Regions from separate parts of the Mesorhizobium sp. B264B1B genome, predicted to be linked through region 3. Evidence: predicted binding sites of a transcription regulator. Region 3 holds the regulator's gene; each other region holds the start of a gene.

Region 1 (3,275 bases), on a different contig from region 3:
CTTGGAAAGCCCTTTGACAGCGCGCCTGATGTGTTCGGCGACTCCGCCGTGGACAACACGTCGACATGAAGAGCGCCTTGAATACGGCGCAAAACGCCGCCGAAATGCTGGAATCGCCCGGAGATACATCTCCGGCTGGCATCAGCCAGCTCAGCTTTCGCCAGTTGATCGAAAATACCGCCGACGGGATGCTGGTGGTCGATTTGGACGGAACAGTGCTCTATGCCAATCCTGCGGCAGCCGTAATTTTTGGACAGCCGCTTGACGAACTCCTCCACGTTCCGCTCGGCCGTCCGGTCGTCTCCGGAGAGATCGCCGAGATCACCGTTCACCGTTCCGGCCGCAAGCCGGCAGAAGTGGAAATGCGTACGGTCGAGGTTACCTGGGACAGCAGGCCTGCATTGCTTGCCAGCCTGCGCGATGTCTCGGCCCAGCGATCAAGAGAAGAAAACGCACGCCAGTCACAAAAGCTCGAGGCCATTGGACGCCTCGCAGCTGGCATTGTCCATGACTTCAACAACCTACTCGCCGTTTTCGGGTCTGGCCTTCGGCTTCTGGAGAAACAGATCGCTAAAGATCCTGCGGATGAGAAAGTCGCTCTGCTGGTCGAGGAGATGTTCAGGCGGATCGAAAATGGAGGAGCGCTAACACAGCAACTGCTTGCCTTTTCGCGACGCCAATCCCTGGCCCCGGAACAGATTGATCTCAATGAACGTATCAAGGGGCTGACGACGCTGCTGGAACGGACGTTGGGGAGCGGTATCCGGGTGCAATGCAATCTGGATCCAGCCTTGGACCCTATCCTTATCGATGCCAACCAGCTCGACATCGCCGTTCTTAACCTTGCGGTGAACGCCAGAGATGCAATGAAAGGCAGTGGCACCCTCACGATTGAGACCAGCAATTTTCCAAATGATCTGGAGGATTTGCGTTCAGCGGCGGCTTCATTTGTTCGCGTGACTGTACGCGATACCGGCTGTGGAATGAGCAAGGACACCCTGGCGCGCGTTTTCGAGCCGTTCTTCACAACAAAATCGGAAGGGCAGGGTACGGGACTCGGGCTAAGCCAAGTTTACGGCTTCATCAAGCAATCCGGTGGGCATGTCCGAATCGATAGCGAAATCGGTCAGGGAACAAGCCTGCATCTCTACTTGCCGCGCGCTTCTGGAACCCAGCGGCAGCAGAACTGAGCGGCGGCAGACCCATTCCCGGCCAGCAGACTGATTGGCCGATGTCAAATCCGTCAGGCTGAGCGCGGGACGGGAATTTCCACGCATCGACCGAGCAAACCGACGCCTTTTTCAGCGTTGTCATGTCAGCGTTGTCATGTGCTGTTAGACGCCGTTCGTCGGTGAGGTCGCTGACCGTCTCGAGACAGGTCCCTGGTACATCAATTCAAGCAGCAAGCCGCTATGCAATCCTTTTCCGGGTCACTTTCATCCGGAAGTGAACGCTACTTTAGCCGGACATGAAGTGCGCCTGCCCGCAACAAAACCGTTGTCCGCTGCGCGCGAACGACACATAGTGCCATTGCGGGAGTGCCCCTTTCGCCAATGACAAGCAATGAGAACGGGAGACGAAACATGAAGTTCTTTGGCTTCGCGGCCGGTGTCGCCGTGACCCTGCTTTCCACAACCTCCGCCTTCGCCGTCACGCACATCAGCTGGTGGCACGCCATGACCGGCGCCAACGCAGAGGTCGTCGACAAGATTTCCAAGGATTTCAACGCCAGCCAGGGCGACTACCAGATTGTTCCGGTTTTCAAGGGCACCTATCCCGAAACGCTGAATGCCGGCATCGCCGCCTATCGCGCCGGCCAGTCGCCTGACATCATCCAGGTGTTCGATGTCGGCACCGGCGTGATGATGGCGGCCCGGGACGCGATCAAGCCAGTGGCCGAGGTGCTGACCGGCGCCGGGATGAACTTTGACAAGAGCCAGTATCTGCCAGGCATCGTCGGTTATTATTCGACGCCGGACGGCACCATGCTGTCCTTCCCCTACAACTCCTCCTCGCCGATCCTCTACTACAACAAGGACATCTTCCAGAAGGCGGGGCTCGATGTGAACAACCCACCCAAGACCTGGAACGAGGTGTGGGAGGATGCCAAAAAGATCAAGGCGAGCGGCGCCGCCGCTTGCGGCTACACCTCGACCTGGCTGACCTGGATACACCTGGAAAACTTCGCGGCGTGGAACGATGTGCCGTGGGCCACGCAGCAGAATGGCCTGGCCGGCGGTGATGTCGAACTCAAGATCAACTCGCCGATCTTCGTCAAACATTTCCAGGCGCTCGCCGATCTGGCCAAGGACGGCACCTTCAAATATGGCGGGCGCACCTCCGAAGCCAAGCAGATATTCCTCGCCGGCGAATGCGGCATCTTCACCGAATCCTCGGGCGGCCTAGGCGACATCGTCAAGTCGGGCATGAACTACGGCATTGGCCAGTTGCCCTATGACAGCGACGCCAAGGGCGCGCCGCAGAACACGACGCCGGGCGGTGCCAGCCTTTGGGTCTTCGGCGGCAAGTCCGACGAGGAGTACAAAGGCGTCGCGGCTTTCTTCGCCTATCTGTCCAAGACCGATGTGCAGGAATATCTGCACCAGAAATCGGGATACCTGCCGGTGACGCTCGCCGCCTATGAGGCGACGAAAAAGTCCGGCTTCTACGACAAGAATCCCGGTCGCGAGACGCCGATCCTGCAGATGACGGGCAAGGCGCCGACCGACAATTCGAAGGGCGTGCGGTTGCCGAACCTGCCGCAGGTGCGCGACATCCAGAACGAGGAGTTCGAAAAGATGCTTGCCGGCCAGGAAACCGCCCAGCAGGCGCTCGACAATGCGGTCACGCGTGGCAACGCGGCGATCAAGGAAGCGCTGGGGAATTAGGGCGCGTCCGAACCTATCGAGTTATAGTCCTTGCTCTACGAGGCCCCCCTCTGCCCTGCCGGGCATCTCCCCCTGAAGGGGGGAGACTGGCTGTCGCGACCGTTTTCGGCGATTGTCAAAGCTGGAGAATGGCAGCTGCCGCAGGAACTGCCAATCTTCCTCCAAGAGGGGGAGATGCCCGGCAGGGCAGCGGTGAGCGCCGTAGAGTGCCGCTCGGCTTTCCACGCCGGAGCGGCGCATTGACCCCGCGCGTCGTCTTTCCCAACAAAGTCTTGCCATACCTCCTGGTGGCGCCGCAACTTGCCATCACGCTGGTGTTCTTCTACTGGCCGGCCGGGCAGGCGCTCTACCAGTCGATGCTGAGGCAGGACCCGTTCGGGCTGAGGA
Region 2 (3,275 bases), on a different contig from region 3:
GTTCGTCCGTCTCGAAATTGGCGAAGGCCCTGAGGCAATCCGGCGCCGAGACCTCGCAGCGTAGATGGATGAAATGATCGGCCCGCAATCGATCCATCCGCACGCTGTCCTCGATCGCGTCGGCGAGCTTGCGGATGTCAGCGGCGTTGAGATCGGCATCCTCGTCCATGCCGACACGCAAGGCATCGAGCACGGTGGTAATGCCGGCGGTCGCCACTTGCGCGTCATGGGCGAGCACGGCGGCGATCGGATTCCAACGCACCTTGGGCCGCGGCGCATAGTGGCCTTCCAGGTGATCGGTGTGCAGCTCGACCAGTCCCGGAATGATGAAGTCGCCAGCCATGTCCTCGCCGGCTCGCACGGCGCCGGCGGATATGTCGGCGATCAGACCGTCACGCATCACGAGCGAGCCGTCGATGATCTCGTCGGCAAGAATGATGCGGGCGTTGCTCAGAATGGTCTCGGCGGTCATTTCAGGCAGTCCTTGGTTTTTTCTGGCCTTTACGGCTTGTTGCTTCAGGCGGTTTTTCTGGCCGGACGGCGCCCGAGCGCGTGCTGGGAAAGCACCATGAACGGGGCGCCGGGTTCGGGCTCGATGAACAACGTCAGCGCGTCCACCGGAACCGGCTGGCGCAGCACCTCGGCGAACAGGCCCTCGATTGCCAGGCGAAGACGAGGGCTTTCCTGTGGCCCGGCCCTGCCGGACAGCGTCATGTGAAAGCGGAAGCTCTCGAAGACGTAAGGATAGCCCCATTGGCAGAGATTGCGGAATTCGCCCGGCTTCAGCGAGTCCGGGCTGCGCCGCTCGATCTCGGCCTCCGTCAACGGCGCGCGAAAGCGGTCGAAATCGCGCACCACGTCATCGGCGAAGCGACTGAGCGGAGGCAATGGCGCCTCCGGCACCAGTGCGAAGAAACCGTCGATCTGGCTGACGACGAGACGCGGGATCATCACAACGGGCGTCGCCTCGGCAAAGGCGTCGAGCGCTGCGCGCAACGAGGCTTCGGTTTCGTTGGCCGCTAACCGGAAAGGGGCTTTCAGCGTTGCGTGAAAACCATAGCGCCGTGCCGATGCGGTGTGGAAGGCGACTTCCGCCGCCGACAAATCGCCCACCGCCTCCACCGGTCGCGTCGCGGCGCCGAACGGGTCACGGCCCAGCCAGTTGGCGGCGATCCGCGCCAATTTTTCGTCCTGTTGGGGGGTGAAGTAGATGGCGTAGCGCATCGAAGATCCTCGTCAGCCCGTTGCCATAGGTGATTTCCATGACGGATTGACGAAGCTTTGAAGGGTTTTCGAAGGCAAATCGACCCCGCCGGTCCTTAGCCGACGATTTTCCTGATCTGGACCAACAGGTTCAGCCGTGAACGCGCAACGGTCAGGCCTTCATCAGCCATTCGTGCTCGGGCGCATTGTGGAATTTCCACGTCCGCTTCGGGCCGGCCATGACGTTGAGGTAGTAGAGGTCGTAGCCATGACAAGCCGCGCAGGGGTGATAGCCCCTGGGCACCAGCACGACATCGCCGTCCTCGATCGCCATCGCCTCGTCCAGATCGCGGGAGCCGTCCTTGTCGGCGTCGGTATAGACCCGCTGGAAAGCAAAGCCCTGCGGCGGGTTGAGGCGGTGGTAATAGGTCTCCTCGAGATAGGACTCGGCAGGCAGATTGTCCTGGTCGTGCTTGTGCGGCGGATAGCTCGACGTGTGGCCGCCGGGCGTGATGACCTCGACCACCAGCAGCGAATCGGCCGGCTTGCCCTCGGGCAGGATGTTGGTGACGTAGCGTGTATTGGTGCCCTTGCCGCGTACCTCCTGGCCGAGGTCGTCAGGCCCGATGACGCGAACTGGCAGGCCGCCGCTCAATCCCGGCGCCGAGCAGACCGCCAGTTCCAGTCCGCTATCAGCCGTCACCGACCAGTCCGATCCCTGCGGCACATAGACCGACCATGGTTTGCCTTCGAAGGGCGACATGCGCTGGCCAAGCAGGCCGAGATCCTTGCCGCCGGCCGTGACCGTGCCCTTGCCGGTGACGAACACCAGGCAGACTTCGCGATCGTCCGTTGTTCCCGAAGCCGTTTGCCCTGATTTCAGCCGATGCAGGTCGAACCCGACATAGGTCCACCCGGCGCTTTGCGGGGTGACATGCGCGACACGGCCATGGCCCTTGTCGGCTTTGACCAGCAGCTTCGACATCCGGTTACTCCTTCGGTTCGACTTCGGCGGGCGCCTTGTTCTCGTCGGCCGGCTTGTAGAGATAAAAAAACTGCCAGACGCCATAGCCGGCGAAGCCCAGCGCGATCACGCCCCAGAACGGCGTGCCGCTCGCGAATTCGATGATCGACCAGATGACGCACACCGCGACGACGGCGACACGCCGCCACAATGGCCGGAAGAAGGGGTGCTCGGAATCTTTCATCGCGGCAACCTACAGCAAGCCCGGCCTGGCGAGAACCCGATCAGACATCGGGGAAGCCCTGCGTCTCGACCGTATAGCCGGCCGCCGTCATCACCCGCATCAACTCCTTGTGGCCCACCTGCGCCATCTTGAGCGGCGGGTTCTTCTTCGGGTCCTGTTCGGCCTCGACCACGAACCAGCCTTCATAGCCATGGTCGGCGAAACGCTGCACGATGGCGCCGAAATCCAGCGAGCCGTCGCCCGGCACGGTGAAGGCGCCGAGAGCCACCGCATCGAGGAAGGACTGCCTCGTGCGGTCGAGCTTCTCGATCACACCCATGCGTACATCCTTCACATGCACATGGCTGATGCGCTTGTGGTGATTGTCGATGGCGCGCAGCACATCGCCGCCGGCAAAGGCCAGATGTCCAGCGTCGAGCAGCAGCGGAATGCCCGCTCCGGAATGGCGCATGAAGGCGTCGAGCTCCGCCTCGGTCTCGACCACCGCCGCCATGTGATGATGATAGGAAAGCGGCATGCCTTGCTCGGCGCACCATTCGCCGAATTCGGTCAGGCGCCTGGCATAGGCCTTCATCTCGTCGCTCGAGAGTTTCGGCTTGGTGGCGAGCGGCTTCGAGCGGTCGCCCTGGATCGAACGGCCAACCTCGCCATAGACGATGCAAGGCGCGTTGACCGCCTTGAACAGGTCGATCATCGGCTGGATGCGATCCTTGTTCTTGCTCATCTCCTCGTCGACCAGCGTGCCCGAGAACCAGCCGCCGCACAGCGTGACGTCAGCCGCCTTCAGGATCGGCAGCATCACCTTGGGGTCCTTGGGAAAGCGCCGTCCCATCTCCATGCCGGTGAAGCCGGCCGAACGCGACT
Region 3 (3,275 bases):
ACACTGGTCCATCGTCGGAACGCTGTCAACGTCGATTCTGATGTATTTTGATGTCCTCGTGAATTTTTTTCGAGCTCCGGAATAAATAATGACAGCCAAGGCCGGTTCTGCCAGTATTTGACGGTCGTCGGGATCCTGGGGAGAGAACGCGGCGACGGGGAGGATGCGAGAAACATGTCGGTCGGAATCCGCCACGACGATTTGCGCCGACGCAACCGGGCGATGGTGATCGCGGCCGTGCGCCGTGCCGGGCAGCCCTCGCGCACCGAGATTGCCGCGACCACCGGGCTCAGCCATTCCACCATATCGGCGATCTCCTCCGACCTGATTGGCGAAGGCATCCTGGCGCAGAGCAAGCCGAGCGAGGCCGGTGCGCTGAAACGCGGCCGGCCGCAGGTCGGCCTCAGCCTCAACCCTGAAGCCGCGGCGGTGATGACCGTGGTGCTGTCGCTGAATTTTCTCTCCGTCGCCGTCATCGACTATGCCGGCCAGGTGATATCTGAAGAGCAGCGCCGGCTGGACACGCTCACCCTGTCGCGCGAGGCGCTGATCGGCGAATGCGTGGCCATCGTCAGGCGGCGGTTCGAGGATCCCGACCTCGACGTCGGCAGCATCGCCCGTATCGCGCTGGCGATCCAGGGCATCACCGACACGGATGCGCGCACCATGCTGTGGTCGCCGATCACGCCGCAGACCGACATCGCCTTCGCCGACATACTGGAGGCCGAGTTCGGCATTCCCGCCACCATGGAGAACGATTGCAACATGATGGCGGTGGCGCTGCGCTGGCGCGATCCCCAGCGCTACCGCGACGACTTCATCGCCATCCTTTTGTCGCACGGCATCGGCATGGGCTTGGTGCTGAAGGGTGAACTGTTCACCGGCACCCATTCATCCGGAGGCGAGTTCGGCCACATGATCCATCGCCCCGGCGGGGCGCTCTGCCGCTGCGGGCGGCGCGGCTGCGTCGAGGCCTATGCCGGCAACTATGCCATCTGGCGCAACGCGAGGCAGCTTGGCGAGGACACCGAGCCCGTCGACGTCAGCGACGCCGACATGCGCACCCTGGCGGCCTCGGCGCGCGAAAAGGACGGGCCGGAGCGCGAAGCCTACCGCAAGGCCGGCGAGGCGCTGGGTTACGGCCTTGGCAGCCTGTTCGCGCTGATCGATCCGGCGCCGGTCGCCATGGTCGGCGTCAGCGCCGCCGCCTTCGACCTGATCGAGCCGGCTCTGCGCGAGGCCATTGCCCAGACCGCCGGCGGCCAGCACTCGAAATCGATTTCCTTCGACACCGAGCCGAACGAACTGCCACTGATCCGCGAGGGCTGCGCCATGCGCGCGCTGACCTTCGTCGACCAGGAGATTTTCGCGCCGGGGGCACAGGCGAAATCAGGCGTGGGCGAGAACGTTGCGTGACATATCCCTAGTCTTCGCGAATCGCATACCCCGCGCCCCGAATGGTGCGGATCACGTCAGGCATGCGGCCATTGTTGACCGCCTTGCGCAGCCGGCCGACATGCACGTCCACGGTGCGCTCGTCGATATAGATCGTTTCGCCCCAGACATTGTCGAGCAGTTGGCTGCGCGAGAACACGCGGCCGGGATGTCGCATCATGAATTCGAGCAGGCGGAACTCGGTCGGCCCGAGCCGGATCTCGCTTTTCTTGCGGTAGACCCGGTGCGATTCACGGTCGAGCACGATGTCGCCGACCTTGAGCACGCTGGACAGAACTTCGGGCTTGGCGCGGCGCAGCAGCGCCTTGACGCGTGCCATGAATTCCGGCGTTGAGAACGGCTTGACCAGATAGTCGTCGGCGCCGGTGGAGAGACCGCGCACCCGGTCGCTTTCCTCGCCGCGCGCCGTCAGCATGATGATCGGCAGCCGCTCGGTCTCGGGCCGCATGCGGAGACGGCGGCAGAGCTCGATGCCGGACACCGCCGGCACCATCCAGTCGAGCACAAGAAGGTCAGGGACATTCTCCTGCAAGCGGATCTCGGCTTCGTCGCCGCGCGTCACCACCTCTACCTGATAACCCTCCGATTCCAGATTGTAACGGAGCAGCACACCCAGCGGCTCCTCGTCCTCCACCACCATGATGCGTGGCGCGATCATCGACTGGTCACCCCTGCCGTCAAGCCGCTGGCGCCGACATCGCCGTCTCGTCCTGCTTCGGGCGATTGGCGGGCAATTGCGTGCCGGTCAGCACATAATAGGCATTTTCGGCAATGTTGGTCACGTGATCGCCGATGCGCTCGAGATTCTTGGCGCAGAACAAAAGATGCGTGCAGGCGGTGATGTTGCGCGGATCCTCCATCATGTAGGTCAGCAGCTCGCGGAAGACCGACGTGTATTTGACGTCGATGCGTTCATCGTCGGCGCGCAGCTTCGCAAGTGCCGCGGCATCGCGCGCCGCATACTCCTCGATCACGCCTTGCACCTGGATCAGCACAAGCTGCGCCATGGCGTCGATGGAGTGCGACAGGTCGCGCGGCGTGGCGGCAAGGCCGACGGTGCCGACGCGCTTGGCGATGTTCTTGGCGAGATCGCCGATGCGTTCGAGATCGCCCGCCATGCGGATCGAGCCGACGACATGGCGCAGATCGTCCGCCATGGGCTGCCGCTTGGCGATCAGGGTGATGGCGCGGTCGTCGAGTTCGCGCTGGCGCGCGTCCATGATGGCGTCGTCGGAGACGACGCGCTGGGCGAGCGCGTTGTCGGAATTCAGGAGCGCCTTGGTGGCGCCGCCGACCATCGATGAGGCGAGATCGCCCATGTCGCGGATCAGCCTGCTGATCTGTCCGAGATCTTCGTCAAAGGCTGCGACTGTGTGTTCGGCCATGATCTTGGTCCTCGTATGCCTGGGATCAGCCGAAGCGGCCGGTGATATAGTCCTGCGTGCGCTTCTCGCGGGGCGATGTGAAGATCTTCTCGGTGCGGTCGAACTCGACCAACTCGCCCAGATACATGAACGCGGTCTGCTTCGACACGCGCGCCGCCTGCTGCATGTTGTGGGTGACGATGACGATCGTATAGTCGGCCTGCAGCTCATCGATCAGCTCCTCGATCTTGGCGGTCGACAGCGGATCGAGCGCCGAGGCAGGCTCGTCGAGCAGGATGACCTCCGGCTTCACCGCCACCGTGCGGGCGATGCAGAGGCGCTGCTGCTGGCCGCCCGAAAGGCTGAGGCCGCTGGCGTTGAGCTTGTCCTTGACCTCGCTCCACAGTGCCGCGCGCTTCAGCGCCTGCTCGACACGGCCGTCCATCTCCGCCTTGC

What was found. The regulator PhoB, encoded in region 3, activates phosphate uptake and scavenging genes when phosphate is short. The targets are predictions, from matches to a motif close to TGTCATNNANCTGTCAT.
Region 1: a site for PhoB is predicted at 1,309-1,325, ahead of ugpB (sn-glycerol-3-phosphate ABC transporter substrate-binding protein UgpB). Genes of this name have one in related genera too.
Region 2: a site for PhoB is predicted at 1,263-1,279, ahead of LB547_RS29950 (DUF1045 domain-containing protein). Genes of this name have one in related genera too.

What each region holds. Positions count from the first base shown of each region.
Region 1 covers NZ_JAIUIS010000018.1:69,272-72,546, forward strand. Annotated here, with positions in the region: gene kaiC (circadian clock protein KaiC) at 1-69, shown strand, start outside; gene LB547_RS27875 (two-component system sensor histidine kinase NtrB) at 66-1,190, shown strand; gene ugpB (sn-glycerol-3-phosphate ABC transporter substrate-binding protein UgpB) at 1,584-2,888, shown strand; gene ugpA (sn-glycerol-3-phosphate ABC transporter permease UgpA) at 3,128-3,275, shown strand, end outside.
Region 2 covers NZ_JAIUIS010000021.1:92,777-96,051, reverse strand. Annotated here, with positions in the region: gene LB547_RS29955 (alpha-D-ribose 1-methylphosphonate 5-triphosphate diphosphatase) at 1-472, opposite strand, end outside; gene LB547_RS29950 (DUF1045 domain-containing protein) at 517-1,224, opposite strand; gene iolB (5-deoxy-glucuronate isomerase) at 1,376-2,188, opposite strand; gene LB547_RS29940 (DUF3329 domain-containing protein) at 2,193-2,411, opposite strand; gene iolE (myo-inosose-2 dehydratase) at 2,452-3,275, opposite strand, start outside.
Region 3 covers NZ_JAIUIS010000008.1:85,724-88,998, forward strand. Annotated here, with positions in the region: gene LB547_RS17795 (ROK family protein) at 175-1,416, shown strand; gene phoB (phosphate regulon transcriptional regulator PhoB) at 1,424-2,113, opposite strand; gene phoU (phosphate signaling complex protein PhoU) at 2,133-2,840, opposite strand; gene pstB (phosphate ABC transporter ATP-binding protein PstB) at 2,866-3,275, opposite strand, start outside.